DNA from 4 places in the Achromobacter sp. ISS7 genome. Region 4 is predicted to be linked to each of the others. Evidence: predicted binding sites of a transcription regulator. Region 4 holds the regulator's gene; each other region holds the start of a gene.
What was found. Region 4 encodes FNR, which switches genes on or off when oxygen is low (the NO sensors DNR and NnrR bind a similar motif). Its sites were predicted from a motif close to TTGATNNNNATCAA; they were not measured.

Region 1: the regulator FNR is predicted to act here: its motif matches at 5,583-5,596, upstream of dsrO (sulfate reduction electron transfer complex DsrMKJOP subunit DsrO).
Region 2: the regulator FNR is predicted to act here: its motif matches at 2,640-2,653, upstream of AC1HFW_RS24570 (PHA/PHB synthase family protein).
Region 3: the regulator FNR is predicted to act here: its motif matches at 1,722-1,735, upstream of AC1HFW_RS19695 (OmpW/AlkL family protein).

What each region holds. Positions count from the first base shown of each region.
Region 1 covers NZ_JAWRZD010000001.1:964,267-971,680, forward strand. The annotation lists gene AC1HFW_RS04480 (hypothetical protein) at 1-2,965, shown strand, start outside; gene AC1HFW_RS04485 (pirin family protein) at 3,616-4,479, opposite strand; gene AC1HFW_RS04490 (DNA-deoxyinosine glycosylase) at 4,627-5,169, shown strand; gene dsrO (sulfate reduction electron transfer complex DsrMKJOP subunit DsrO) at 5,658-6,425, shown strand; gene nrfD (NrfD/PsrC family molybdoenzyme membrane anchor subunit) at 6,439-7,414, shown strand, end outside.
Region 2 covers NZ_JAWRZD010000001.1:5,400,810-5,408,223, forward strand. The annotation lists gene AC1HFW_RS24565 (efflux transporter outer membrane subunit) at 1-976, opposite strand, end outside; gene AC1HFW_RS24570 (PHA/PHB synthase family protein) at 980-2,500, opposite strand; gene AC1HFW_RS24575 (TetR/AcrR family transcriptional regulator) at 2,734-3,336, shown strand; gene AC1HFW_RS24580 (TonB-dependent siderophore receptor) at 3,353-5,731, opposite strand; gene AC1HFW_RS24585 (FecR family protein) at 5,841-6,788, opposite strand; gene AC1HFW_RS24590 (sigma-70 family RNA polymerase sigma factor) at 6,785-7,297, opposite strand.
Region 3 covers NZ_JAWRZD010000001.1:4,368,017-4,375,430, reverse strand. The annotation lists gene AC1HFW_RS19705 (YbfB/YjiJ family MFS transporter) at 1-60, opposite strand, end outside; gene AC1HFW_RS19700 (LysR family transcriptional regulator) at 126-998, shown strand; gene AC1HFW_RS19695 (OmpW/AlkL family protein) at 1,016-1,657, opposite strand; gene AC1HFW_RS19690 (LysR family transcriptional regulator) at 1,786-2,703, opposite strand; gene AC1HFW_RS19685 (5-oxoprolinase subunit PxpA) at 2,962-3,732, shown strand; gene AC1HFW_RS19680 (acetyl-CoA carboxylase) at 3,770-4,012, shown strand; gene AC1HFW_RS19675 (acetyl-CoA carboxylase biotin carboxylase subunit) at 4,016-5,404, shown strand; gene AC1HFW_RS19670 (5-oxoprolinase subunit B family protein) at 5,401-6,276, shown strand; gene AC1HFW_RS19665 (5-oxoprolinase subunit C family protein) at 6,266-7,255, shown strand; gene AC1HFW_RS19660 (purine-cytosine permease family protein) at 7,410-7,414, shown strand, end outside.
Region 4 covers NZ_JAWRZD010000001.1:2,957,385-2,964,798, reverse strand. The annotation lists gene AC1HFW_RS13295 (MFS transporter) at 1-545, opposite strand, end outside; gene AC1HFW_RS13290 (hypothetical protein) at 776-1,978, opposite strand; gene fnr (fumarate/nitrate reduction transcriptional regulator Fnr) at 1,993-2,721, opposite strand; gene AC1HFW_RS13280 (gamma-glutamylcyclotransferase family protein) at 2,845-3,276, opposite strand; gene clpB (ATP-dependent chaperone ClpB) at 3,429-6,035, shown strand; gene AC1HFW_RS13270 (S-layer protein) at 6,151-7,414, opposite strand, start outside.

The DNA.
Region 1 (7,414 bases), 2.0 Mb from region 4:
GGATGCCCCGGCGACGATCATGGAGTACTGGACTGCACGACGCGAGCCTGCTGAAACCGAAGCGTGTCGGACTACTGAGGCGGTTAGCGAATTCCTTGGGGAGCGCCTTCCTCGACACGCACTGTTTCGCGGGCCGGCGAAATTCGCTACTCCCATACGCATGCTTGAGTATGAGTTTTCTGCGGTCGTTTGCAGCGGGGACATATTGGACTTCATTGTCGTCCTGCGCCCGGAAAGCATCTCGCTCCTAACGGAGCTCGAGTCACTCGTACTGCGTACTTTCCGCGAAGGTGCAGACTGGGGCATGAAGTTGCGAGACGGCCGGATAATGGGTATTTCCACGATTAATGGACACCCGATAGGCGTAGAAGACATCCGGATTACGGCTGTTGTCGATAGCTACACAACGAGCTTCTCGAGTGTCATGCGGCTATCGACGACAGCTCGCCTTGTCTGGCTCCCGGATTTCGTAACCTTGTTTGATTCACTAGACGAACTTGAGGAATTAAACCGCTTCTGGGCTTACGTCGACGCCAATCAGGAAATGCTCGGGCCGATGTCGAGGTCTATTCCCGAGCTCTTTGCGTCATTCAGGGACACCCATGCCGTGCTCGTTGAAGGCGCGCTCATGCCAACGATGATGATGCTGGACCCTCATTGGGCGTCGAACTGGCGGCATCTCCAACTCGTGGAGTATTGGAAAAACGCTCCGCCATTCTTCCCGGACGCCTCTGTCTCATCGTGGAATTTCGACGCGCCGGACCGTGGAATTTACACCTTGGTGTCTCGAACGGACCGCGTTCTGGCCTACGGCGCGTCGGTCGCCAAATGCATGGTGTATTTCGTCTGCGACGACACTCTCGATGGGGCGGATGTCTTGAACCGGAAGCTGTTGTCAACGCTCGCTCACTGTGCGGTTGATGCGACGGCTCAACGTACCAATATTGTCGAGGCGGAGGAGTTGTTTCAGAGAACGCGGATCACCGTCCGGTTGATGGCGAACCCGAAAGCTCTGGGTTCGGGTGAAGGTGTGCGAGTGGATACGGCGGGAAATGAGTTGATGTCGGGATGGACGCTAACCGAGGACGACGGGTTCGGCTCGGTTGCGGCGCAAGTATTGGTAAATCTTGCCCGAGTGCAAAGCGAACTCGAGAATCCGAAGGACGCGGGATTCGAAGTTGAGTGCGTAAATGCGTGGACCAGCGGCGTCGCAGGTTTACTAGGAGTTTCGATCGGCAAGGAAACGTATGCGAGTCTCGATGCATCCGGGAGGCGGGGCATTCGTTTCAAGCTAACCACAATTGCTCGGGACGTTGATGTTCCGGACACTGGCTCTGCGCTGCTTCCAAAGCCGGAGCAATACAAACTCGCGCGGCGGGAACTGGCCAAGATCATCCAACGCTCGGGTGTCAAGCCAGGTAGGTACGAGCTGGCTGCAGGGAAGGACATCGTGAGTTCAGCGCGTGATAACTATCGCACGCTCGTTCATAGCCATCTCGGCGAGTTCGATGGAGATTCATTGCTCAGGTTCTCTGTGAGTCGATACGACGAACTGATTTCGCTCCATCGCCAAGAGGTTTCGCGTCACCATCACAGCTTGGCACATGAGGTCGAGTTCGTTCGGGAAGAGTCGCTGTCCGACACCAGCGAAGAATTCGTCAAAATGGCACGCAACTATCGTTATCTGATTGAAGCGTGTCTGAGCTGCAGTATGCCTGGTGCCCAGTTGGCTTCGAATGAGAGGGTTACCAGGTTGTTAGGCGAGATTGACTGGTTGCTCGTGCTCTATGAAAGCAGTGATGTTCTCCACAACGAAGTAGACGTCGGCGGGATCGAAATCAGCGATGACTTTGTTCCGGAAGTCTTCTATTCCGATGACGGAAAGGTTCGAAAAGAGGTGTTTTCCCGTGAGCGAGCGGCAATTCAGCTCGGACTTAACGTAGTGTCGTCAGACAGGGTGGTGGCCGACGATATTGCTCCGGAGTGGCTGTCCGGTATCGACGCCGCTTTGGAGGGAGATGTCGGTTTTGGATTTAGCCGGTTGCTGCAAGCACTTTATGTACTGACCAGATGGGTGTCATTTGGCGGCTCGAATGACTTGCGATTTGGTTATGAGGCGCCGTGCGACCAAATCGTCGATATGCTCACATCCAACATCGACGGACTTGAGTTGGGGGCGGCTAGGAAGATTATCTCGTTTCTCACGCTTGAAGGCACCGACGTACGTCGACTGATTGGTCGTGACGTCGACGAGGGGGATGTTCCCGTTTGGGAGCACAGCAAGCGAGGCGCACGTTTGAATATCCGCCCGCTTGTTCCGCTATCGGACGGCAGGCTGTCTTGGGGGGCGTCGATTGTCGAACGCGCGACGCATGTATGGCTTCAGGCACTCCAGAACGGCTATCTACCGGCAGATTTCGAGTGGCCATTGGTCAAGCCAGAAATTCGTAAGGTTAAGGAGGGAATTGAAAAGGGTCTTGAGCGGAAAGCTGCGGATATCTGTCGCCGCACCGCGAAGTATGTTCGAGCAGGAATCGACTTCAAGCGGACCTTTGGTCAGGAGAAGTTCGATGACGTTGGTGATTTTGACGTATTGGCATATTGGCCAGAGACGAACACGTGGCTGACGATCGAGTGTAAGTACAACCAGCCCGCCTACTGCGTCAAGGATCTGCGCCGCCTTCGTGAACGAATCTTTGAACTCCCTCCGGGAAAGCATCAGCTTGCGAAGATCCAGCGGCGGCGAGAATTTCTCCTTTCCCGGACCGAGCAGATTCGCAATCTACTTTCGTGGCCTGGTCCGAATGAAGGAGTAGCGCCGAAGGTAGTGGAGCTGTACGTCGGAAAGGATCTGTACTGGTGGATGCGTTTTCCACCATACGATGTACCTACCCAGTTCCTCCAAATTGACATGCTGGACGGCTGGCTGAAAGAACATGCCAAGAAGTTTTCAAGAGCGCAATAGCTGTTTTGAATTCTAAAGCGTGCTGGGCGATCTGCGTGGCGTTCATCGTTGGCAATGGTCGAGCTACAAATTGCCGAAGTGCGAAACAATCACATCAACATTACGAGCTCAATGTTAGCGCATCATGAGTACGACTGTGGGACTCGCGGTGGCGCCTATGTGCGCGGATTGGTTTAAGCCGAAAAATCATGCGGATCTTGCTTCGATAGGGTAATTGAATCCACAAATTTGCAATAATTGACGAGGGGGATCGGAACTGCAATCGAAGCCTGCTCAGGTTAAGTGACTAACGCAAATGCCCCTGCCGGGGTATGCATCTTCATGCGACTGGTGCAACCGTGGATGGTAGTGCAGCCGTTCACACTTCGTAGGTGACTTGTGTTGGCAACGTAAGCTTTCGTTATCCGAGTTGTAACGTAGTCTGCCTCGCCCGGCCGCCGCATTCAAAAAAATGCCGGGTTCGTCACGCAATTGAACGGCTGCAGGCAACCTGAAAGCGGCCGTTACCTCCGTACCAGATCGAATGGCAGCAGTGGGTTGCAATCAGACTGCCGCGCTCTCCCCGCGGATCAAAGCAAAAAGCCGCGTTCCCCCAACAGGAAACGCGGCCCCACTCAGCGGCGCCGACGAATCAACGCCGGCCCCGCCCTTCAGTGCATCTGCCCATACTTCCCGGCATTGAAGTCCTGGATCGCCTCGACGATCTCGGCCTGCGAGTTCATCACGAACGGGCCATACCCCACCACCGGCTCGTCGATCGGCTCGCCGCTCAGCACCAGGAACACGGCGTCGTTGTTGGCTTCGACCGTGATCTCGTCGCCGTCCTGCGAGAACAGCGTCAGCTGCGCGTCGCGCGCCACGGCGTCGCCATTGACCAGCACCGTGCCGCGCAGCATCACCAGCATGCTGTTGCGGCCCGCCGGGATCGCGAAGGTCGCGGTCTTGCCCGCGGACAGGCGCACGTCCCACACGTCGATCGGCGTGAAGGTGCGCGCCGGACCCGTCTGGCCGCCGTAGCTGCCGGCGATGACGCGCAGCGAGCCGGCGCCGTCGGGCAGCGACACCACCGGGATATCCGCATTCAGCAGGCTCTGGTAGCCGGCCGGCGCCTTCTTGTCCTTGGCCGGCAGGTTGACCCACAGCTGCACCATCTCCAGCTCGCCGCCCTTGCGGGTGAACGCGGGGGAGTGGAACTCTTCATGCAGGATGCCCGAGGCGGCCGTCATCCACTGCACGTCGCCGGGCCCGATGACGCCGCCGTTGCCGGTGGAGTCGCGGTGCTCGACCTCGCCGCTGTAGACGATGGTCACGGTCTCGAAGCCGCGATGCGGATGCTGGCCGACGCCGCGCGGTTGCGCGGCCGGCGTGAATTGCGCCGGGCCGGCGTAGTCCAGGAGCAGGAACGGGCTCACGTTCTTGCCCTTGTCGTTGTACGAGAACATCGAGCGCACCGGAAAGCCGTCGCCCACCCAGTGGGGACGCGGGCTGGCATGCACACCCAGAATCTTCTTCATGATCGTCATTCCTGTTGCGCGGCCCCTGCGGGGCCGTTCGTCATACCTATCAAGATAAGGGCGGGACGCCGGTTGCGGTAGTCCCCCCTATTGATAAGCACCGTTCCAGGAATAGGACGCCGACTGCCGTACGGGTATCCTTGCACCATGCCACCTCAAGCCGATACTGCCGCGACAGCGCGATCCCTCCACGTCCAGGGCTTCGCCCCGGTCGCCGCCGCCGACGCCCGCATCCTGGTGCGGGGCTCCATGCCCGGCGTCGCCTCGCTCAGGCAGGTGCGCTATTACGCCCACCCCCGCAACGCCTTCTGGCCCATCGCCGCCCAGGTCCTGGGCTTCGACCCCGCCGCCGACTACCCCGCGCGCCTGCGGGCCCTGCAACACGCCGGCATCGCCCTCTGGGACGTGCTGCAGGCCTGCGAACGCCCCGGCAGCCTCGACGCCGACATCCGCGCCGACACCCTGGTCCCCAACGACTTCCCCACGTTCCTCCAGGCCCACCCGCACCTCATCCGCATCTGCTTCAACGGCGCCAAGGCCGCCACGCTCTATCGCCGCCACGTGCTGCCGCTGCTGGCAGACCACCCGTTGCAGTACGTCGACCTGCCATCCACCAGCCCCGCCCACGCCGCCGCGTCATTCGACAAGAAACTGGCCGCCTGGCGCAACGCGCTGACCCCACCCACCTGACCGACATTCAAACCCCCGCGTAAGTCCATGAGGGCCGCGCAGGGCGGCCCTCATGGACGGGCAACACAAACTCTTCCAGCGCCAGACGGCCCCCAGAAAGAGGCCAAGCAAACCGCCCCCCATGGCAACCACCGCCAGCAATGACTGTAGCCAGGGGCGTCGGGACCCCGGCGGGCGCGGCCGTCCAGGGGGTGCCCGGCGGAATCCGAAGGCAGGCGCCGCAGGCGCCCACGAGGATGAGCACGGGGCAGTCCGGCCCCGGCGGGCCGGACCACCCCCGCAGGCCGCGCCCGCCGGGGTCCCGACGCCCCTGGCGGCCCAAGCAAGCTGCCCTCCGCCACACCAAGCAAGCCTCCCTTCACCCGCAGTTCCCCAAGAGGAACACATCAAGTCCTCGATAAACCCGTCCCCCATTGACCAACATCAACCCTCTATATAACCAAAAGCGATAAGTTAATGACACAACAACATGATTCGCGGAGAAGCTTGTGTCACACCCCCCACCCGAAGTCCCCCTCCCGGGCAAACGCGGTTTCCTGAAAAACCTGCTCGGCCTGAGCGCCGCGGCCACCATCATCCCCATCCGTGCCGAAGCCGGCACCGGCATCAACCAGCAACCTCCCCGTCGTCCCGGCATCCCCGGCAAGCGCTACGGCATGCTCGTCGACCTGCGCAAATGCATCGGCTGCCAGTCCTGTACGGTCAGCTGTTCGCTTGAGAACCTGCCGCCCGTCGGCCAGTTCCGCACCACCGTCCTGCAATACGAAGTGCAGCCCGACAGCGGCGGCCCCTGTGCCATGGTGATGCTGCCGCGCCTGTGCAACCACTGCGACAACCCGCCCTGTGTGCCGGTCTGTCCGGTGCAGGCCACGTTCCAGCGCGAAGATGGCATCGTGCTGGTCGACAACCAGCGCTGCGTCGGCTGCGGCTACTGCGTGCAAGCCTGTCCGTACGACGCCCGCTTCATCAACCACGACACCCAGACCGCCGACAAGTGCACCTTCTGCGAGCACCGGCTCGAAGCCGGCCTGCTGCCGGCCTGTGTCGAAAGCTGCGTGGGCGGCGCCCGCGTCATCGGCGACCTGAACGATCCGGACAGCGCCATCTCGCGGCAGCTGGCCGAGCATCGCGCCGACATCAAGGTGCTCAAGCCCGAGATGAAGACCGACCCCCACGTCTATTACATCGGCCTGCCCGATGCCTTCGTGCACCAGATCGATGGCCAGGCCGGCGTGCGGCTGGCCGGCGGCCATTGAGAAGGGGACCACCATGCAGATCACCGAATTGCTGACGCCGGTCTACGACGCCGCCTGGCTGCCGTGGGCCGTGCAGTACTTTTTCCTCATCGGCATCGCCGCGACCGCGGCCCTGACCGCCGCCGGCGGCGCCTTTGGCGAGGCCGGATCGCCGGCGCGCCGCCTGCTGCCGGCCGCGGTCACCGTGTTGTTGGTGTGCGCCATCGCCGCGCCCGTGTCGCTGCTGGCCGACCTGCACCAGCCGGGCCGCTTCTGGCATTTCTATACCCGCCTGACGCCGTGGTCGTGGATGTGGCTGGGCGCGCTGCTGCTGCCGGTCTTCACCGGGCTGGCGGTGCTGTTCTGCGCCGCCTGGTGGTGGGGGCGCATGGTCTGGGTGCGCCTGCTGGGCATCGCGCTGGCGTTGTCGGCCGTGTCGATACTGGTCTACACCGGCGCCGAAGTGATGGTGCTGCGGGCGCGGCCGCTGTGGCACACGCCGTTCCTGCCGCTGAATTTCGCGCTGACCGCGTGGCTGGGGGCGCTGGGGGCGATGTTCCTGGTGGCGCGCTGGCTGCCGGGCGGCCTGAAGGCGCTGCCGGTCGAGCTGTTGCGCCGCCTGAGCGTGACGGCGGTGGTGATGATGCTGATCGGGGCGGGCGCCTGGGTGCTGCTGGGCCTGTTGGGCCAGGACCCGTCGTTCGACGCCGCGCTGCGCCTGTTCGGCGGCTTCCCGGTGTGGCGCGCCAGCCTGGCGGGCGCCGTGATAACCGGGCTGTGCATGATCGCGCTGCTGCAGCGCGCGCCGCGCACCCTGGCCGCGCCGCTGCCGTCGGCCGCGCTGGCGCTGACCATGTTGGCGGCCGCCTGGATCTTCCGCTGGGTGGTGTTCATGAGCGTGCAGGGCGTGCCCAAGTATGGCGCCGGCCTGTACCTGTACGACATGCCCTGGGGCAGCGACGGCCTGCTCGGCATGATCGGCGTGCTGGGCCTGTGCGTCGCGCTGGTGG
Region 2 (7,414 bases), 2.4 Mb from region 4:
TCAGCGTGATGCGGGGGAAGAACGCGGCGCGGGCCGCGCCGATGTTGGCATTGGCGGCGCGCAGCTGGTGTTCGGCGGCGACGATGTCGGGGCGGTTCGCCAGCAGGTCGGAGGGCAGGCCGGCGGGCAGGTCGCGCATCACGCTGGCGTCGTCCAGGCCCGCCTGCGGCAGGGGCAGCGCCAGCGGCTTGCCGGTCAACAGCTCCAGCGCGTGGGCCTGGGTGGCGCGTTGGCGTTCGAGATCGGCGCCCAGCGCGCGGGCCTGCTGCCACAGGGTTTCGACCTGGGTCAGGTCGAGCTTGGAGATCGAGCCGACCTCGTAGCGGCGGCGGAAGATGCGCAGCGATTCCTCGCGCGAGGCGATGGTCTCGCGCGTCAGCGCCAGGCGTTCATCCAGTTCGCGCAGCGACAGGTAGCTGTCGGCCACCTGCGCGATCAGGCTCAGCGTGGCCGCCTCGGCGGCGGCGTCGGAAGCCAGGTAGTTCTCGAGCGCGGCGTCCTTCAGGCTGCGCACGCGGCCCCAGAAGTCCAGTTCCCAGGCCGCCATGCCCAGGCCGACCTGGTACTGGCTGGCCACTTGCGGCTGGCCGGTCAGGTTCAGGTCGCCCGGCGTGCGGCCGCGAGCGCCATCGGCCTGCACGCCGAGCGTGGGGAACTGGTCGGCGCGCTGGATGCCATAGAGTGCGCGCGCCTCTTCCACGCGCAGCAGGGCGGTGCGCAGGTCGCGGTTGTAGGCCAGGGCGTCGGTGATGAGGCCCTGCAGCACGGGATCGGCGAAGTAGTCGCGCCAGCCCACGCGGGCCGCGTCGGGAGCCGCCGTCGCCGCGCCGGCCGGTTCGGGATAAGTCGCGGCCACCGGGAGGTCGGGGCGCACGTACTGCGGCGCCATGGACACGCAGCCTTGCGCCAGCAGCAGGGCCAGCGCAACGGGCGCGAGGCGGGCGGCGCGCCATGCCGGAGGGGTACGCCGAGTCATGCCTTATCTCTCCATCACGTAAGTGCCGGGCGCATCGCCCAGCGGGGGGTAGCCCTTGCGCGCGGCGCCCAGGGCCGGCGGTTTGGCGGGGTCGCCCGACAGGGCATCGAGCCAGGCGCGCCAGTGCGGCCACCAGGAACCGTCGTGCGGCGTGGCGGCCGCCAGCCAGTCGTCCGGGGCCAACGCCGGCGCGGCGGCCGGCCGCAGCAGGCTGCGAAAGCGCCGCCGTGGATGGCCGGGTTCGCTGACGATGCCGGCGTTGTGGCCGCCGCTGGTCAGCACGAAGGTCAGCGGCGCGGGCGACAGGTCGTGCAGCTTGTAGACCGAGCGCCATGGCGCCACGTGGTCGGTTTCGGTGCCGACGCAGAACGTCGGCAGGGTCAGGTCGGCCAGTCGCAGCGGACGACCATCGATCTCATAGCGGCCGGCGGCCAGGTCGTTGTCCAGGAACAGGCGGCGCAGGTATTGGCCGTGCATGCGCGCCGGCATGCGGGTGGCGTCGGCATTCCAGGCCTGCAGGTCGGTCATGGGGCGGCGCTGGCCCAGCAGGTATTCCGACACCATGCGCGACCACACCAGCTGCTGCGAGCGCAGCAGCTGGAACGCGCCGCTCATCTGCCGCGCCGGGAAGTAGCCCAGGGCCGCCATCTGCGTTTCCAGCAGCGCGACCTGGACATCGTCGATGAACAGGCCCAGTTCGCCGGGTTCGCTGAAGTCGGTCTGCGCGGCCAGCAGGCTGAGGCTGGCCAGGCGCCGGTCGCCGTCGCGCGCCATGGCGCTGGCGGCCATCGCCAGCAGCGTGCCGCCCAGGCAATAGCCCGCCGCGTGGATCGCGGCGCCGGGGACGATCGCCTCGATCGCCGCCAGCGGCTCATGCACGCCCAGGCGCAGGTAGTCGTCCATGCCCAGGTCGCGGTCCGCGGCGGTGGGGTTCTTCCACGACACGCAGAACACCGTGTAGCCCTGGCCGACCAGATAGGCGATCAACGAGTTGTGCGGCGACAGATCCAGGATGTAGTACTTCATGATCCAGGCGGGCACGATGAAGATCGGCTCCGGCCGGGTGCGGGCGGTCATGGGGCGGTACTGGATCAGTTCGGCCAGGCGATTGCGCAGCACCACCTTGCCGGGCGTGGCCGCCACTTCGTGGCCGGGACGGAATCGGTCCGCACCGGCCGGCGGCAGTCCGCTCCATTGGCGCAGCCCGTCTTCCCAGGCCGCCTGCGCGCCGCGCAGCAGGTTGGCGCCGCCCTCGCGGACGGTCTGGCGCAGCACCACGGGGTTGGTGAACGGGTTGTTGTCGGGCGCCAGCGGCTCCAGCCACTGGCGCGCCGCGAAGGCGGCCAGCTCGCGCTGGTGGCGGTCGGCCAGGGGCAGGGCGCGGACATAGGCGTCGCCGTTGCGCCGGGCCTGCTCGAAGCCCAGGCGCCACAGCGCATAGGGCCATTGGCGCCAGGCGTCGTCATCGAACCGGCCTGCGGGCGCCGCGGTCTGCTTGGGGGCTGGCGGGGGCGTTTTCGGCATGATGGCTCCGTGGCGCGGGCGGCGGGAGTGCCGCTCGCGTGGGGCCGGACCGTCACGAAACCGGGTTTGTGGCCTGGCGTCGGACCAATCCGACTCAACCGTCTTGCGTCCATTGTGCCGCCGCGGGGGTGGGCAATCCTTGATCAGGATCAAGCTAACGACTGACTGGTCGGTTTTTAATGGGTGTGTTGGCCGGCCATGACGTCGCGCCAACTCGCACAGGAGCCAGGGTGATGAGCACGCCACGTCAGCGTCTCCCGCCAACCGTGCGCGTCGGGCAGATCCTTGACGCCGCGCTGCAGGAGTTTTCGGCCGCCGGCTATGCCGGCGCCCGGATGGACGACATCGCCGCGCGCGCCGGCCTGTCCAAGGGCGGCCTGTACGCGCATTTCGCCAGCAAGGAAGAGGTGTTCGAGGCGCTGCTGGCGCGCTACCTGAGCCCGCCGCGGCTGGACGCCCGCGCCCTGGTAGAGGGCTCGGCCACGCCGCGCCATCTGGCCGAGCGCATCGTCAACCATCTCCATGCCAGCCTGGCCAACCCGGCCATGATCACCGCGATGCGCCTGCTGCTGGCCGAAAGCGGCCGCGTACCGCACCTGGCGCGGCGTTGGCGCCAGGACACCGCCGACGCCCACCAGGCCGATATCGCGCGCCTGCTGGAACTGGCGCGCGAGCGCGGCCTGTGCGGCGACGGCGCCGCGCTGCGGCATCCGTGGCTGCTGCTGTCGCCAGTGGTGCACGCCATCTTCATGGCGATCCTGCTGGGACCGGACGAGCGCCTGAACCTGCCGGAACGGCGCGAGGCGCACGTGGCGCTGATCTGCGGGCTGCTGTAACGCGCCCGCCGACGCGCTACCAGCGATAGCTGGCGGTGGCGACCACCGTGCGCGGGTCGCCGTAGTAGCAGCTGCCGTAGCCGCAGTTGGCGATATAGGTCTTGTTGGTCAGGTTGCGCGCGTTCAGCGCCAGGTTCCAACGACCGGTCTCGTAGCCGATCATGGCGTCGAACAGCACGAACGACGGCACCGGCACAGGCGCTTCGCCACCGTCGCCACGGTTGGAGCCGGTGAAGCGCGCGCCCAGGCCGACCTTGATTCGCGACTCGAAGCGGTAATCCACCCACAGCGACGCCCGGTTCAGCGGCACGGCGGTGGCCTGCTTGCCGATCTCGGCGGGATTGCTGCTGGCGGTCACCACCGCCTTGGGCGTCCACGAGTACGAGGCGATCACATTCAGGCGCGGAATCGGTTGCAGCGTGGCTTCGAACTCGACGCCGCGCACGGTGACTTCGCCGGTCTGCCTGGGCATGGCGTCGGCGTCGTAGCTGATGTAGTTCTGGCGCCGCAGGTCGAACACCGCCGCGCTGTAGCTGTCCTTGGTGCCGGGAGGCTGGTAGCGGATCCCGGCCTCGTACTGGCGGCTGGTCTCGGGCTTGAACGGCTGCTTCTGGGTCGGGTCCAGCGTGGCCGTGGGAATGAACGATTCGGAATAGCTGACGTACGGCGCCCAGCCGGTCGGGTCGACGTACACGAGACCGGCGCGGCCGCTGAATTTGTTGTTGCGCAACTTGGTGGTGCTGTCATCCAGGCGGCTGCGGACCTTGATGTCGGCCATGTCGTAGCGGCCGCCCAGCGTGGCGACCCAGCGTTCGTTCCACTTGATCTGGTCCTGCAGGTACAGGCCGGTCTGTGCCAGGGTCAGGTCCGCGTCCATCCAGGGCGCGGCGCGCATGACCGAGCCCTGGTGATATTTCGGGTCATACACGCTCAGCGGGGGCGCGCTGCCGCCGCTGAAACTGACCTGGTCGATGCCGGTGCGTTGGTAGTCCACGCCGACCAGGATGCGGTGGCGCCAGTCGCCCAGCGCCAGGTCCGTCTGCGCCTGGTTGTCCATGGTGAAGCTGCTGATGCGTTCGCGGCTGCCGGACACCGAGCGCCGCAGCGTCTGGTAGTTGGTCGGGTCGGTGGCATCGTCGTTCACGGCCAGATAACCGTTGGCCTGGACCGCCGAGTAGTCGAGATCCAGGCGGCCGTAGCGCAGGTTCTGGCGCAGGGTCAGCGCGTCGCTGACGCGATGCTCCAGCTCGTAGCCCGCCAGCCATTGCTTCTGGTTGAAGTAATCGTAGCCGGGTTCTCCGACGAACAGCGACGCCGGGATGTGCGTGCCCGCGGCGGTCGGCACCAGCGACCCCTCGGCGGGACGCGCCCGCGTGTAGGTGCCGCCGCGCTTGCTCGCGTACTGCGCCAGCAGGGTCAGCGTGGTGTCGGCCGACGGCCGCCATGTCAGCGACGGCGCCAGGTACAGGCGGTCGTTGTCGATGCCATGCGTGGGCAGCTCGGAATCGAGCCCCATGCCGACGAAGCGGTAGAGCCACTTGCCCTCTTCATCCAGGGGGCCGGTGAAATCGGCCGCGATGCGGCGCCGCTGGTGATCGCCCACCTGCGCCTGCAATTCATGCAGCGGTTCGTCCTGCGGCCGTTTGCTGACCACGTTGACCAGCCCGCCGGGCCCGCTCTGGCCATACAGCACGGAGGCCGGGCCGCGCAGCAGTTCGATGCGCTCGGCGCCGTAGTTCTCGGTCTGCCAGATACCCCAGTTGCCGTTGTTGCGCAGTGGCAGGCCATCCAGGAAGAAGCCCGGGCTGTACGCGTCGAAGCCGCGCAGCGAGACCCAGTCGTAGCGCGAGTCGGCGCCGTAGGTGGTGACGGCCACGCCGGGCGTGTAGGCCAGGGCATCCTTGATGTTGGTGGCGCCCAGCGCGTTGTAGCGGTCCGCGGTGATCACCGAGATCGACTGCGGCGTTTCGATGATGGGCGTGTCCGTCTTGGTGCCGGTGGCGCTGCGGCGCGCCACATAGCCCTGTACCGGCCCCCAGGCGCTTTCCGGCGCGCCGGTGACGCCGATCGGCGCCAGCGTGGGGACCGGTTGCGTGCTGCGCCGGAGCGTGAGCGCGCCGCCGGGCAGCGCCACCGCCTCGAGGCCGGAGCCGGCCGTCACGTGCCGCAGCGCCTCGTCCAGCGTGTAGGCGCCGCGCAGCGCGGGCGCTTCGAGCCCGCGCACCACGGCGGGGTCCAGCGACAACACGCGGTTGTTCTGTATCGCGATGCGGTTCAGCGTGACGGCCAGCGACGCGGCCGGCAGGTCGTAGTCGAGGCGGGCGGATTGCGCGGTGGCGGCGGGGGCGATCAGCGCGGCCAGGAAGAGCAGGCTGGCGCGGGACAGGCGGGGCATGGCGGGGGTCTCCGGGAGCAGAAAGGGGGTGGATCTACCCGGAGGTGTATGGGCGCCGGAAAACCGGACAGGCAATGTGTAACAAAGGTGCGTTGCGGCCGGCGGCGGGTCAGGCCACGTCGACCCAGGTGAGCCAGCCGCCATAGCGGGTGACCCTGAGCGGCAGCGAGGCGGCGAGCGCGGCCCAGGCCTGGTCGGGATGGTCGAGCGAAAAGACGCCCTGTACCCGCAGGGCGGCGGCGCGTCCGGACAGGTGCAGGGCGCCGCGCATGTAGGGTCGCAGCGCATCCGCCACGGTGGCCAGCGGCGCGTCCAGCACGTCCAGGCGGCCTTCGCGCCAGGCCGCCAGGGCGGCCGCCGATGCCGCGTCCAGCGTCTCGATGCCGGCGGCGCCATAGCGCGCCGCCTGTCCCTGGCCCAGGTCCAGTTGCTGGCCCGAGCGGCTGTCGATGCGCACCTCGTGGACCAGCACCGCCGCCAGGCTGTGGTCGGTGTCCTTGCGCACCATGTACTCGGTGCCGCGGGCCCAGGCCGTGCCGTCCTCGGTGGTGACGCCGAATGGCCGCCGGGGGTCGGGCGCGACCGCCGCGACCAGCGCGCCGCGCAGCAGGCGGACTCGCCGCACGTCGGCGTCGAATTCCAGCCGGACCTGGGTGCGTGCATCCAGGTCCAGCCTGCTGCCGTCGTCCAGCGCGATCGACAGGCGTTGCGCGATGCCGGTGCCGAGATCGCCGCGCGCCTGCCACAGGCGGCTGCCGAGCCAGGCGCTGCCGACGCCCACGCCCGCCAGGGCCAGCGTCTTGCCCAGGAATTGGCGCCGCGCGGGGCCGCGCGCCAGCAGGTCGCGCAGCGGCGAACCGTCGGCGCAAGGCTGGCCCGTGGCCCGCAACGCCTGCAACGGCGCGCCGATGCTGGTTTGCAGCGCCTGCCAGGCCAGCGCATGGGCGGGGGCCGCCTCGCACCACTGCCTGAAACGGGATTGGTCTTCGGCGCTGGCGGCGCCGGAACAGAGCCGCACCATCCATTGCACGGCCTGGCGGTCGATCTCGGGCGTCATGCGCGGTCCTCGCGTTGCGCCCGCAGGCAGCGTTCCAGCGCCTGGGCGAAATGGCGCTGCACCGTGCGCACCGACAGCCCCATGCGCTGGCCGATTTCGGCATAGCCCAGGCCATCGAGCTGGCTGTACAGGAACACGGCGCGCACGGCGGGCGGCAGGCCGGCCAGCAGCGTGTCCACGCGCAGCAGCATTTCCATGGTCAAGGCCTGCGATTCGGGCGAGGGCGCGCAGTCGCCGGCATGCAGCGCCAGCCATTGCAGATAGGCCTGTTCGAGTTCGCGCCGCCGCCAGAAATGGAACAGCAGCCGTCGCGCGATGGTGGACAGGTAGGCCTTGGGTTCGGCGATCTGGCAGGGCGAGCGCGCCGCGGCCACTTGCAGGAACGTCTCGGAGGCGAGGTCTTCGGCGTCGGCGTGGTTGCGCAGCCGGAAGCGCAGCCGGTCCACCAGCCAGGGCCGGTAGTCCACGTACAGGGAAGCAAGGGCGGAGAAGGCGGGGAGCTTTCCCATGGGACGTACCAGGAATCAGGAATAAGTATCATTCAGTATATTGGAAAAGCGCGTTGCCGAGCGATTGCGTTTGCCCCGCGCGCGGGATCGCGTCGCCCTGTATCCTTGCGTCACTCT
Region 3 (7,414 bases), 1.4 Mb from region 4:
CAAGGCCAGGCTGAGGGCGCCGCGCGGGGGCGCGGGATCGGGGTGGGTGGCTATTGACATGGCTCCCACTCTACGGCTGTACTAATATCTTGAATAGTGAATTATTAAGAACATGAGTTCTTGAAATGAGAAACTTAGACCTCGACGCGCTGCAGATCTTCAAGGCGGTGGCGGACCATGGCGGCGTGGCGCGCGCCGCGGCCCACCTGAACCGGGTGCAGTCCAACGTCTCGACCCGCCTCAAGCAGCTCGAGGCGACGCTGGAGGCGCCGCTGTTCCGCCGGCAGAACCGGCGCCTGGTGCTGTCGGAACAGGGGCGCGTGCTGCTGTCCTATGCCGACCGCATGCTGCGCCTGTCGGCCGAGGCCCAGGCGGCCGTGCGCGACGGCGCGCCGCAAGGCCTGCTGCGCATCGGCACCATGGAAAGCACGGCCGCGGCGCGCCTGCCGCCCATCCTGGCGGCATACCACGCGGCCTGGCCGAAAGTGCGGATCGAACTGGTGACCGGGACCTCGGGCGCGTTGGCGGCCAAGGTGCGCGACTTCGAGATCGAGGCCGCGTTCGTGGCCCAGCCCTTCGAGGCGGAGGGCTTGGCGCAGCAGCCGGCGTTCGAGGAAGAGCTGGCGTTGATCTCGCCGCTGGCCTGGCCCGAGATCCACGGTCCCAAGGACGTGGGCGATCGCAGCGTCATCGCGTTCGCGGCGGGGTGTTCTTATCGCCGCATCCTGGAATCCTGGTTCGGCCAGGAAGGCGTGGCGCCGGGCAAGGTGATGGAGTTCGCGTCGTACCACGCGATCGTGGCCTGCGTGGCCGCGGGGTCGGGCGTGGCGATCGTGCCGCGCTCGGTGCTGGCGGTGCTGGGGGCGGAGCAGTCGTTGCGCGTGACGCCGCTGTCCGGCAAGCACGGCCGCGCGCAGACGCGATTGATCTGGCGCGCGGACGACGAAACGCCTGCATTGCAGGCGTTGCAGCAGCTACTGGCGCAGCGACGCCAGTAGCCGATGGGGCGTGGAAATCAGAAGCGGTAGCCGACGCCCAGCGTGGCGACCCACGGGTTGATGCGGGCGGTGCCGATGTGTTCGCCGTTGAGCTTCACCTTCGACTTGATGTCGATGTAGCGGATGTCGGCGTTCATGAACCAGCGTTCGCTGATCTTGATGTCCGCGCCCAGTTGCGCGGCCACGCCCCACGAATCGCCCATCTTCAGGTCCGAACCCTTGAGCGCGCCTTCGGCCTTGGTGTCGAAGAACTTGGTGTAGTTGATGCCGACGCCGATGTACGGCTGCACCATGCTGTCGGGCAGGATGTGCCATTGCAGGCTGAGGGTCGGCGGCAGCTGCTTGCTCGAACCGATCTTGCCCAGCCCGCTGCCGCTCACGTCGTGCTGGAACGGCCAGGCGCCCAGCAGTTCGATGCCGATGTTGCGCGTGGCCATGTAGGCCAGCGTGAAGCTGGGGCGTACGTTGTTGTTGGCGTCGAGCTTGACGGTGCCATCGAGCACGGTGCCGTTGTTGGATGCGGGACGGACCTGCGTCGCGCCGACCCGGAACAGGATGTCGCCGGCTTCGTGGGCATGGGCGGGGGCGGCAAGCATCAGGGTGGCGCCGCAGGCAGTGGCCAGGGCAAGGGCGCGGGTGCGCCGATACGTCGCGAACATTTCCTCTCTCCGTGTATTGCGTGAATGTAGGCATTCAGGTTCGCAGAGGCGGGAAAAGCGGGTCTTGACGTGTATCAAGCGGCAACGCGGCGCGTGGTTGCAGCGCCACAACTACGCACGAATCGGACTCAACGCAAGGTGTCGGTGCCGCGCGGCACGGCGTAGGCGTGGCGGAAATAGTCGCGCACCGCGCGCATCGGACCCGTGATGTCGGCGCCCTTGCGCCAGGCCAGGCCCACGTTCATCGGCGGGATCGGATCCTTCAACTGGATGGTCTCGATGCGGCGGCCTTCCAGCGACCACGGGCGATAGACCATGTCCGACAGCACCGCCACGCCGCCGCCGTTGGCCACCATGCTGCGCACCGCTTCCACCGACGAGGTGCGCAGGCGCACGTCGGGGCGGAACGGCGTCTCGCTCCAGTAGCGCAGCGCGGTGTGCGCGGCCTCGTCGACGGTCAGCATGATGAACGGTTCGTGCGCCACGTCTTCCAGCGTGACGGTGTCGCGCGCCAGCAGCGGATGGCGCGCGGGCACCCACAGCCGCCGCGGCGAGCCGAAGAAATGCTCGACCGCCAGTTCCGGATTCACCACGTTCGAGGTCAGCAGCACCGCCATGTCGTAGCGGTGCGCGATCAGGCCTTCCTCGATCGCGTTGCGGTTGAGCTCGTGCAGCTGGATGTCCAGGTTGGGATAGAGCTGCGACAGGCGCTGCAGGTGGTACGGCAGGAAGTAGCCGATCACGGTGTAGGACGCCGCCAGCAGCAGGCGCCCGCTCTCGCGCGCATCGGCGCTGGGCATGCGCAGCGCCTCGTCGACCGACGACAGGATGTTGTAGGCGTGGTTGAGGAAGCCGCGTCCGGTCTCGGTCAGCGCCACGCCGCTGGCGCTGCGCTGGAACAGTGGCGAGCCCACGCTCTCTTCCAGTTCGCGGATGGCGGTGGTGACGGCCGATTGCGAGATCGCCAGCTGGATCGCCGCTTGTGAGATCTGTCCGAGTTCGGCGGCCGCGACGAAATATTTGAGCTGCCGGAGGGTAAGCGACATGGCGGCAATATCTGATTAATAGATAGTCAGCCGCCAGAATATCTGTTTATCCGCGCCATCGGGGTGCAGGGAATCTCAGGGAAATCCCTGAAATTTCATAGGAATTCTTCAACCGCCCCGATTTGGTGCGCAACGTGGGGCATCTGAAATTCAGATAAGGATTGATCCAAAAAAAGAACTTTTTATCCCTCGGGCGCTTCGCTACTGTGCAGGCATTGCGCGGGCCACCGGCCCGCAAATGGAAGGAGATCCTGTTTCATGAGCAAGGCGACGATAGACCTGAACTCCGACATGGGCGAGGGCTTTGGTTCCTGGAAAATCGGCGATGACGTGGACGACGCCATCATGCCGCTGATCAGCTCGGCCAACATCGCCACCGGCTTTCACGCCGGCGATCCCAACATCATGAACCGCACCGTGGTGATGGCGCGCGAGCACGGCATCGGCATCGGCGCGCATCCCGGCTTTCGCGACCTGGTCGGCTTCGGCCGCCGCGACCTGAACGAGAACGCCGAGGGCCTGGTCAACGACATCGTCTACCAGGTCGGCGCGCTGCGCGAATTCGCCCGCCTCTATGGCCTGCGCCTGCAGCACGTCAAGCCGCATGGCGCGCTCTACATGCGCGCCGCGCGCGACGAAACCCTGTCGCGCCGGCTGGTGCAGACGCTGCGCGACCTGGAACCCACGCTGATGCTGTATTGCATGGAGAACTCGCTGACCTGCAAGGTGGCGCGCGAGCTGGGCCTGCCGGTGGTGCGCGAGTTCTACGCGGACCGCGACTACGACGCCAGCGGCTCGATCGTGTTCACGCGCTACACCCAGGCGCTCGATCCGGAGCAGGTGGCCGACAAGGTGCTGCGCGCGTGCACCGACGGCAAGGTGCGCACCGTGGACGGCCGCGACATCCCGATCGGCTTCGACTCCGTTTGCATCCACAGCGATACCCCCGGCGCGCTGGCGCTGGTGCAGGCCACTCGCGCCCGCCTGGAGGCGCACGGTATCCGCATCGCGCCGCCGCAGCTGTCCTGATCCGCCCACCATTCCCATACATTCCAAGGAGAAAACCATGTCGCAGCAAGAGATCCAGAGCCCACTGCCCGGCACCTTCTATCGCCGTCCCAGTCCCGACGCGGCGCCGTTCGTCGAGGTGGGCGCCGCCATCAAGCCGGGCGACGTGGTCGGCATCGTCGAGGTGATGAAGCAGTTCAACCAGATCGAGGCCGAGATCGGCGGCGTGGTCGCCGAGATCCTGGTGGCCGATGGCGATCCGGTCGAACCGGGCCAGCCCCTGCTGCGGATCGAGGGCTGAGGCATGGGCATGCATTCCTTCTACCGGCCGCGACGCATCCAGACCCTGCTGGTCGCCAACCGCGGCGAGATCGCGCTGCGCGTGATCCGCGCCGCGCGCGAGCTGGGCATGCGCACGGTGGCGGTCTACAGCGACGCCGATCGCGATGCGCTGGCGGTGCGCCTGGCCGACGCCGCCGTCCACATCGGCCCGGCCCACGCCACCCGCAGCTATCTGAATGCCGAGGCCCTGCTGGCGGCGGCGCGCGAGAGCGGCGCCGACGCGATCCATCCGGGCTACGGCTTCCTGGCCGAGAACGCCGATTTCTCCCAGGCCGTGACCGACGCCGGCCTGGTGTTCGTCGGCCCCGACGCCCGCACCATCCGCAGCATGGGCGACAAGGCCGCGGCGCGTGCCTGCGCCAAGGCGGCGGGCGTGCCCACGGTGCCGGGCAGCGAGGGCGTGGTGGGCTCGCTGGACGAGGCCCTGAGCCACGCCGCGCAGATCGGCTATCCGCTGATGATCAAGGCCAGCGCCGGCGGTGGCGGCCGCGGCATCCGCGTGGCGATCGACGAGGCGCAGCTGCGCGAGGCCATCCCCATGGCGCAGGCCGAGGCGCGCGCTGCCTTCGGCGACGGCGGCGTCTACCTGGAGCGCTACCTGCCGCGCGCCCGCCACATCGAGGTGCAGGTGCTGGGCGACGGCGAGCGCGCGGTGCACCTGTTCGAGCGCGAGTGCTCGCTGCAGCGCCGCCGCCAGAAGGTGTTCGAGGAAGCGCCGTCTCCGGCGCTCAGCCCCGCGTTGCGCCAGGCGCTGTGCGAATCGGCGCTGCGCCTGACCGAATCGGTGGGCTACCGCGGCGCGGGCACGCTGGAGTACCTGTACGACGAGACCCGCGGCGAGTTCTACTTCATCGAGATGAACACGCGCATCCAGGTCGAGCATCCCATCACCGAGGCCATCACCGGCATCGACCTGGTGCGCGAGATGCTGCGCATCGCCGACGGCGAGCCGCTACGCTTCAAGCAATCGGACATCGTCATGCGTGGCGCCGCCATCGAATGCCGCCTGAACGCCGAAGACCCGTCGCGCAATTTCGCGCCCGGCCCCGGCACCGTGTCGCACGTGCGCTGGCCGGCCGGACCGGGCGTGCGCATCGATTCGATGGTGTACGCCGGCAGCGTGGTGCCGCCCTACTACGATTCGCTGCTGGCCAAGCTGATCGTGTGGGACGAAGACCGCGACGCCGCGCTGGCGCGGATGGCGCGCGCGCTGGACGAAACCGAATTCGAGGGCGTGCCGTCGACGCTGGCCCTGCACCGCGCCCTGGTGGCCGATGCGGGCGTGCTGGCGGGCGACTATCACACCAACTATCTGGAAAGCTGGATGCAGCAGCGGGAGGGGACCCAATGACGGTGCGCTACACCCATGGCGGCGATGAATTCATCTTCGCCGAGATCAGCGAATCGATGTCGCTGGCCGCGTTCTTCAAGGGCATGGCGATCACGCGCGCGCTGCGCGAGCGCGCCGTGCCCGGCGTCAGCGAGATCTGCCCGGCCAACGCCTCGTACCAGATCCGCTACGACCCCGAGCAGGTCGCGCCCGAGGCCATGCTGGCCATCCTGCGCGAGATCGAGGCCACCATCGACCTGGACAACCTGCGGCTCGATACCCGCGTCATCGAGGTGCCAGTGCTGTACAACGACCCCTGGACCCACGAGACGCTGATGCGCTTTCGCGAGCGTCACCAGGACCCGGACTCGACCGACCTGGAATACGCCGCGCGCATCAACGGCTTTGCCGGCACCGACGAATTCATCGCGGCGCATTCCAGCGCGCCCTGGTTCGTGTCGATGGTGGGCTTCGTGGCCGGCCTGCCGTTCATGTTCCAGATGGTCGAACGAGAACGGCAGCTGGAAGTGCCCAAATACCTGCGGCCTCGCACCGACACCCCCAAGCACACGGTGGGGCACGGCGGCTGCTTCGCCTGCATCTATTCCGTGCGCGGCGCCGGCGGCTACCAGATGTTCGGCGTGACGCCCGCGCCGATCTTCGAGCCGGCCCAGCGCCAGGCGCACCTGCGCGATTCCATGGTGTTCTTCCGCCCCGGCGACATCGTCAAGTTCAAGCCGATCAGCCGCGCCGACTACGACACCGCGGTGGCCGAGGTCGAGGCCGGCACCTTCCAGCTCAACATCCGCCCGGTGTCGTTCTCGCTGTCCGAATTCATGGCCGCGCCCGCGCAGTACAACGCCCGCCTTCTGGAGACGCTCCATGTCGCATGACGAACCGCTCATCGAAGTGATCAAGCCCGGGCTGGCGACGTCGGTCCAGGACCGTGGCCGCCAGGGCTACTACCACCTGGGCATTCCGCCCTCGGGCGCGCTGGACCAGTACGCGCTGGCCGCCGCCAACCTGCTGGTGGGCAACCCCGAGGACGCGGCGGTGCTGGAATGCACGCTGATGGGGCCCGAGCTGCGCTTCACGCGCGCCGCGGTGATCGCCGTCACCGGCGCCACCATGATGCCCAGGATCGACGGCCAGGCGCAGGCCTGCAACACCGCGCTGGCGGTGCCGGCCGGCGCCCGGCTGTCGTTCGACTTCGTGCAGGCCGGCGCGCGCGCCTGCCTGGCGATCGCCGGCGGCATCGACGTGCCCAAGGTGCTGGGCAGCCGTTCGACCTACACGCTGGGCGCCATCGGCGGCTTCGAGGGCCGCCGCCTGCAGGCCGGCGACCGCCTGCGGGTGGGTGCGCCGCACCCGGGTGCGCGGGTGGGCCGCGCGCTGCCGGCCGAACTCGCCAGCGAGTGCCCGAAGGAGCAGGTGCTGCGCGTGGTGCCGGGCCTGTACGACCATCGCCTGATGCCGGAATCGGCCGCCTCGTTCTACGAGGACGCCTGGAGCGTGACCTCGGAAGCCGACCGCATCGGCTACCGCTACAAGAAAGGCCGCGCGCTCAAGTTCCAGCCGCGCGAGCAGCCGTTCGGCGCCGGTGCCGATCCGTCCAACATCGTCGACGCCTGCTATCCGATCGGGTCGATCCAGGTGCCGGCCGGGGTCGAACCCATCATCCTGCATCGCGACGCCGTCTCCGGCGGCGGCTACGCCATGATCGGCACCGTCATCAGCGCCGACCTCGACAAGGTTGGCCAGATGCAGCCCAACCAGCAGGCCCGCTTCGAGCGCATCACGCTCGAGACCGCCTTGCAGGCCCGCAAGGACTACCGCGCCCGCCTCGAGCGGCTGCGCACCGCCATGGGTTGATCCCCGCCCCGCTTTCCCGTTGATCGCTGCTTTCCTTCCGGCCCGTTGCGACGGGCCGGGCGGGCGCGCCTGCGCCTGTGCCTTTCGAGTTTCACACGCTGCACGCCGTACTCGTCCGCATTCCGCGGTTCTTCAGCACGTCAGGAGAGCCTCCATGGC
Region 4 (7,414 bases):
AGGAACACGTTCTGCAGCAACAGCAGCACCAGGATGGCGCAGAGCTGGCCGCCGATCAGCGTGACGTACTGGAAGCTGGAATAGAAGCCGCGGTGGTCCGGGTCGGCGATCTCGGTGAGGTAGGTGGCGCTGGCGCCGTATTCGCCGCCCAGGCTCAGGCCCTCGATGACCCGCGCCAGCGCCAGGAGCGCCGGCGCCGCCAGCCCGATGGACGCGTAGGTGGGCGTGACCGCGATGATCAGCGAGCCGACGCACATCATGCCGACCGAGACCATCAGCGACAATCGTCGCCCGTGGCGGTCGGCCAGGTGGCCGAACAGCCAGCCGCCCAGCGGCCGCACGATGAAGCCGGCGGCGAACAGCGTGGCGGCGTTCAGCTGCTGCACGACCGGGTCGTGCGAGGGGAAGAAGGCGGGGGCGAAGTACAGGGCGAAGGCGGTATAGGCGTAGAAGTCATACCATTCGACCAGGTTGCCCATGGAGCCGACGAAGATCGCCTTGATGCGGCGTTTGGCGTCGGGCATGTCGAGATACGCTTGGCTCATATCTGTCTTCCACGGAGACGGTACCCGCCTATCTTGCGCCTGCCGGCGCGAAAATGCACCCCCGCGCGCGTCCGGGATATTTGTTCAGCTTGGTGTCAACAATGATCGCGAGTCGGGCACGCGGCTTGCGGCCCCTGGCGCGGAATGCGGCTCGCGGCGCATTGCGCCGTGCACGGGGCCGCGCGGCTTTCCTGGCGGGTCTGGCGGTTGCGTTGAGTGGGGCGCGCGCCCTACTTGCGCGGCGGCTCGATCACCGTGCAGGCGGCCGCGCCGGCCGGCGCCAGGGCGTTCTCGCCCAGCAGCGCGCGCGCGCCGCAGACCGAGCTGAACATGCCCTTGTTCTCGTGGCCGACGCCGGTCACTTCGAAGCCGGCGCGGTGCAGCGTCACCGGCCGGTTGCCGCGCGCGGCGACGATGCGCTCGTATTGCAGGTAGGCGGTGCCGCGTGCCAGCCGGGTGGCGCCCTGGGCCTCGGCGCCGCAGGTCTTGTCCAGCAGGCGATGCTCGGGATTGTTGTCGGCGCCGCCCAGCAGGTAGGTCACGTCGCGCGCCGCGTAGCGGATGAACAGGCGCGTGTCGTCGGTTTCCTGCGCGAACGGGGGCAGCTTGTCGGTGCCGTACTTGTACTGGTTGTAGGTGGGGCAGATGCCGCGCTCGTAGGGCGCGTAGCCCTTGCCGTCGGGACGCGGGCGTTCCTTGGTCAGATACAGGTAGGACGAGGGATTGGCCACCACGTAGCGCACGGCGATGCCGTCGCGGCGCAGCGGGCCGTCGATCTGGTTCAGCACGGCATAGCGCTGCACCAGCTGGGCGCCGCCGGAGTGGCCGGCCAGCACGATGCCGGCCAGGGTCGGCAGGCGCTTGCGGTCGTCCAGGCTGCGCAGCAGGTCGTCGATCACCTGGAACGAGCTGACCGGCGCCGGCCGGCCATTGGCCTGCACGCTGTCCTCGCCGTCTTCCCAGCTGGACTTGCGCCAGGCCGCCATGCCGGCGTAGCCCGAGTCGATCACGCCGACGAAGCGCGGCGCCAGGATCAGGGTGTCGTTGGCGCGCGCCGGGTTGGCCGCCAGCACCGTGGCGACGGTTTCGTAATAGGCGTCGGCGTTGCGCTTGACCCCATGGAACACGATCACGATTTGCTTGATATCGCTCAGGTCGCCGCGCGCCAGGTTCCGGTTAGCATAGACCGGTACCTTGTAGCGGTGGCCGGGCTTGCCCAGTTCGAGCGTCTGCCAGCGCGGAATCACCACGCGCTTGGGGGCGGGCGCGGGCTCGTCGTAATCGTAGGGATCGGGCAGCGGCGTCTGCGCGCGCGCCGCCAGGGGCAGCAGGGCCGCCAGGGCCAGCGCCGCCGCGCCCAAGGCGCCGCGCGAGCGCGGCAGGCGCGGCGCCGGATGGGGCTGCGCGGCGCCGGGTACGGCTGTGCGGCGCATGGCGCGGGCGGGCGTCAGCAGCCCTCGTGGCCCAGCAGTTGCTTGAGCGCGGGTTGGTCCAGGATGCGGACTTCGCGCTGGTTGATGCGGATCAGGCCATCGCGCGCGAAGCGCGAGAACAGCCGGCTGACCGTTTCCAGCGTCAGGCCGAGATAGTTGCCGATTTCCTCGCGGCTCATGCGCAGCACGAATTCGGTCGACGAGTAGCCGAGCGACGCATAGCGTTGCGACAGGTTGAGCAGGAACGCGGCCAGGCGCTGTTCGGAACGCATCGAGCCCAGCGACGCCAGCATCTGGTGCGAGCGCGTGATCTCGCGGCTCATCAGGCGGCGGAACTGCTGCTGCAGCGAGGGCAGGTGGGTGGCCACGCGGTCGACTTCGTTCAGGCGGATCACGCAGACTTCGGAGTCTTCCAGGGCGACGGCGGCCGAGACGTGCTTGCCGTCGAGCATGCCGTCCATGCCGACGATCTCGCCGGGCAGGTGGAAGCCGGTGATCTGGATCTGGCCGGTGGCGTCTTCGAGCTGCGTTTTCAGGCTGCCGAAGCGCACGCCGTAGACGGCGTCCAGGGGGTGATCCAGCGAATACAGCGTCTTGCCCTTTTCGAGGCGCACGCGCTCTTTCACCAGTTCGTCCAGCTTTTCTACTTCGGCGGCTGCCATCCCGACCGGGACACACACGTGGCCCAACATACACGTGGAACAGTGGGCGGCATCAGGGGCAACGGGAACCCGTTTTTGCATACGATGACCTTTATAGTGCCCGGACCCGGCGGGTAGCCTGGAGGGGCTTAAAGCGTGAAGACAGGTCTCCATTGTAGTCCGTTGTTACTACGGGTGTCTTACGGGGCGTTTTGCAGCGCATTCCTACGGCGGCATCCGGGCCGGACGGGCCTGGCGGTAGGCGACCCAGTCGTCGCCGTCGATGTCCGCCGCCGTCCCGCGCCAGGCCGGGTCGATGGGGTAATACTCGCAGGCCACCGGGGCGGCGCCGGGCGCCAGCGGCCGCGCCAGCACCGGCCGGCGCACGAAGCAGCCGGGCCGCCCGGGCGCGTACTCCTCGATCTCATCCATCAGGGCGACCAGGGCCGGGTCGACCTCGTAGATGTCGCCCCGCACCCGCCGGCCGTCGGCCACCGGGAGCAACCCGGGCCAGTCGCCGAAATCCACCAGCATGCCGGGCACGGTGGCCGCGCCCACGTGGCGGGCCGGCGGCAGGCCGCGGCGGGCGGCGGCCTGCGCCAGGTCGTTGATTTCGCCCGCGCGTAGCGTGCCGTAGACAAAAACGTATATGCTCATAGTTCAGATTGTTGCTGCACGCGGATGTGTCCACGGACATAAAGCCATGAGGCCGGCGAGGTATTGAAATACTCGCATCCGGCCGCATATTCAGGTCATCGAGCCCGCCGGCGCGTATCGGTCAGGCTCACCAACAAGCCACAACGACCATTATGCGATTCGACAAACTGACTACCAAGTTCCAGCAAGCCCTGGCCGACGCTCAGAGTCTGGCCGCCCGCAACGATCATCCCTACATCGAGCCCGTCCACGTGCTGTCGGCGCTGCTGTCCGACGCCGATAGCGGCGCCGGCAGCCTGCTGGCGCGCGCCGGCGTGGCCGTCAACCGGCTGCAGCCGGCCCTGGACGCCGCGCTCAAGGCGCTGCCCCAGGTGCAGGGCGACGACAACGTCCAGGTCGGCCGCGACCTGCAAGGCGTGCTGACCCGCACCGACAAGGAAGCCGCGCGCCGCGGCGACACCTACATCGCGAGCGAGCTGTTCCTGCTGGCCCTGGCCGACGACAAGGGCGAGGCCGGCCGCATCCTGCGCGAAGCGGGCCTGCAGAAAAAGGCCCTCGAGGCCGCCATCGACGCCGTGCGCGGCGGTGAAAACGTATCCGGCGCCGAAGGCGAATCCAACCGCGAGGCCTTGTCCAAGTACACCATGGACCTGACCGAGCGCGCCCGCCAGGGCAAGCTCGATCCGGTGATCGGCCGCGACGACGAAATCCGCCGCACCATCCAGATCCTGCAGCGCCGCACCAAGAACAACCCGGTCCTGATCGGCGAACCCGGCGTGGGCAAGACCGCCATCGTCGAAGGCCTGGCGCAGCGCATCGTCAACGACGAAGTGCCCGAGACCCTGCGCGGCAAGCGCGTGCTGTCGCTCGACCTGGCCGCGCTGCTGGCCGGCGCCAAGTTCCGTGGCGAATTCGAAGAGCGCCTGAAGGCGGTGCTCAAGGAACTGTCGCAGGACGACGGCAGCAACATCGTCTTCATCGACGAGCTGCACACCATGGTCGGCGCCGGCAAGGCCGAGGGCGCGATGGACGCGGGCAACATGCTCAAGCCGGCGCTGGCGCGCGGCGAGCTGCATTGCATCGGCGCCACCACGCTGGACGAATACCGCAAGTACATCGAGAAGGACGCCGCGCTCGAACGCCGCTTCCAGAAGGTGCTGGTCGACGAACCCGATGTCGAGTCCACCATCGCCATCCTGCGCGGCCTGCAGGAACGCTACGAGATCCACCACGGCGTCGAGATCACCGACCCGGCCATCGTGGCCGCGGCCGAACTCTCGCACCGCTACATCACCGACCGCTTCCTGCCCGACAAGGCCATCGACCTGATCGACGAGGCCGGCGCCCGCATCCGCATGGAAATCGATTCCAAGCCGGAAGTGATGGACAAGCTCGACCGCCGCATCATCCAGCTCAAGATCGAGCGCGAGGCCGTCAAGAAGGAAACCGACGACGCCTCCAAGCGCCGCCTGGGCGTGATCGAGGACGAGCTCGAGAAGCTGCAACGCGAGTACAACGACTTCGAGGAAATCTGGAAGGCCGAGAAGGCCGCGGTGCAGGGCACCCAGGCCATCAAGGAAGAAATCGACAGCGTGCGCGCCGAGATGGCCGAGTTGCAGCGCAAGGGCCAGTTCGACAAGCTGGCCGAGCTGCAGTACGGCAAGCTTCCCGACCTGGAAGCGCGCCTGAAGGCCGCCGAAGTGGGCGCGGCCGAGGCGGCCGAGGAAGCCGAGGGCGGCGAAGGCCGGCCGCGCCTGCTGCGCACCCGTGTCGGCGCCGAGGAAATCGCCGAGGTCGTGTCGCGCGCCACCGGCATCCCGGTGTCCAAGATGATGCAGGGCGAACGCGAAAAGCTGCTGCACATGGAGGAATACCTGCACAAGCGCGTGGTCGGCCAGGACGAGGCCGTGCGCCTGGTGTCCGATGCCATCCGCCGTTCGCGCGCGGGCCTGGCGGATCCGTCGCGGCCGTATGGCTCGTTCCTGTTCCTGGGCCCCACCGGCGTGGGCAAGACCGAGCTGACGCGTGCGCTGGCCGAGTTCCTGTTCGACTCCGAAGAGCACATGATCCGCATCGACATGAGCGAATTCATGGAGAAGCATTCGGTGGCGCGGCTGATCGGCGCGCCGCCCGGATACGTGGGCTACGAAGAGGGCGGCTACCTGACCGAGGCCGTGCGCCGCAAGCCGTACAGCGTGGTGCTGCTCGATGAAGTCGAGAAGGCCCACCCGGACGTCTTCAACGTGCTGCTGCAGGTGCTGGACGACGGCCGCCTGACCGACGGCCAGGGCCGCACCGTGGACTTCCGCAACACCGTCATCGTGATGACGTCCAACCTGGGTTCGCAGCACATCCAGACGCTGGCCGGCCAGCCGTACGACGTGGTCAAGGAAGTGGTCTGGGGCGAGCTCAAGCAGACGCTGCGGCCCGAGTTCCTGAACCGCATCGACGAAGTGGTGGTGTTCCACGGCCTGGAAGCGCAGCACATCGAGTCCATCGCCCGCATCCAGTTGCGCCGCCTGGCCGAGCGCCTGGAAAAGCAGGAGATGCGCCTGGAGGTGACCGAGCCCGCGCTGGCGGAACTGGCCCGCGACGGTTTCGATCCGGTGTTCGGGGCGCGTCCGCTCAAGCGCACCATCCAGCAGCAGATCGAGAACCCGGTCGCGCGCTTGATCCTGGAAGGCCAGTTCGGTCCGCGCGACGTGGTGCCGGTGGACTGGCGCGACGGCAAGTTCGTGTTCACGCGCACGTTGCAGTAAACGCAAGCGCGTCGCCCATTCCGCTTGGGCGTGTGCAGAAAAAAGCCCCGCAGGCAATCGCCCGCGGGGCTTTTTCATTGTCCATGCGGCCTGGGTCGCATGGACGGCAACGGCGTTACTGCTTGACCGTCACGAACACCGGGTTCGAGTAGAACCACAGGTCGTTGTAGTTGCGCGCGTTGATGGCGTTGAAGCGGGCGGCGTTGTCGGCCAGGTCGACCTTGGCGTCCGGCAGCGGCTCGCCGTTGGCGGTTTCGCCGGCCACGTCGGGCGCCAGGTTGGTGCCGCGCAGGCGCAGGTACTGGCTCTTGTCGGCGGTCACCTTGACCTTGATGACGTTGTAGCCGTCCTTGTCCACGGTCCAGTCGTTGCGCGTGTAGCGGCCCAGCACGCGGGTGCTGGAGTTGGTGGCGTTGTCATACGCCGGCGTGCCGGCCGTGGCGCGCGCGCCGACGTCGCCCACGATCAGATCGACGTGGTGCACGGTCGGCTTGACGTAGGTGGGGTTGCCGCTTTCGATCGGGTACTCGTAGTGGTTGCTGTCGGGGCTGCGGAAGCGGATGGTGACTTCCACCTGTTCGCCCTTGGCCGCCGTCAGCTCACCGCCCATCTGCGCCGTGCCCGAGGCGCCCTGCGCCTGGAATTCGAGCGCGTCGATCAGGTCGCCGAACACGCCGAACATGCGGCCGCTCTTCAGGCCCGTGACCACCGCGGCCATGTCCTTGCCGTCCTTCCAGACGTAGGTCTTGGCGTACTCGCCCGGCGCGTAGCCGCTGCTGTACTGGCCGGTGGCGTTGACGCGGAAGTGGAAGTCCGAATCGGCCACGGTCCAGATGTGGCGGCCTTCGCCCAGCAGCGCGTCCCAGGTGCCGCCCAGCTTGGCCACCAGGTAGTCGACGCCGCCATAAGTGCGGTTGGGCAGGTTGGCCGGCGTGTAGGCCTCGGCGTAGCCGCCGCGGTCGGGTTCCATCTGGTTGCCGACCATGCCTTCGATGGCGAAGAAGATCGACGGCGCCAGGTCGTGCATTTCGCGCAGCTGGCCGATGGTGTATTTGCCGGCGTAGCGCGACGGGTGGTTCAGCAGCATGTAGCTGTCGGGGTGCTTGTCGCGCAGCCACTTCAGGGCCGTCAGCGAATCGGCGTGCGTGGTGTAGGCGCGCGTCTGGCCGGCCAGGTCGGCGACCAGTTGCGCGTCGAACAGGTTGGCGGCCTTGTTGGTGTACAGGTATTCGAACTCCGCCACCGCGCGCAGCGACTTGTCGGACATCGGGTCATTGGTGCCGATGCCGATGTTGACGTGGTCGTGCGTGGGCATGTCCCATTCGAACGACGAGAAGATGATCTTGCCGGCGTAGCGGCCCGCGGCCTGCGCCTGCTTG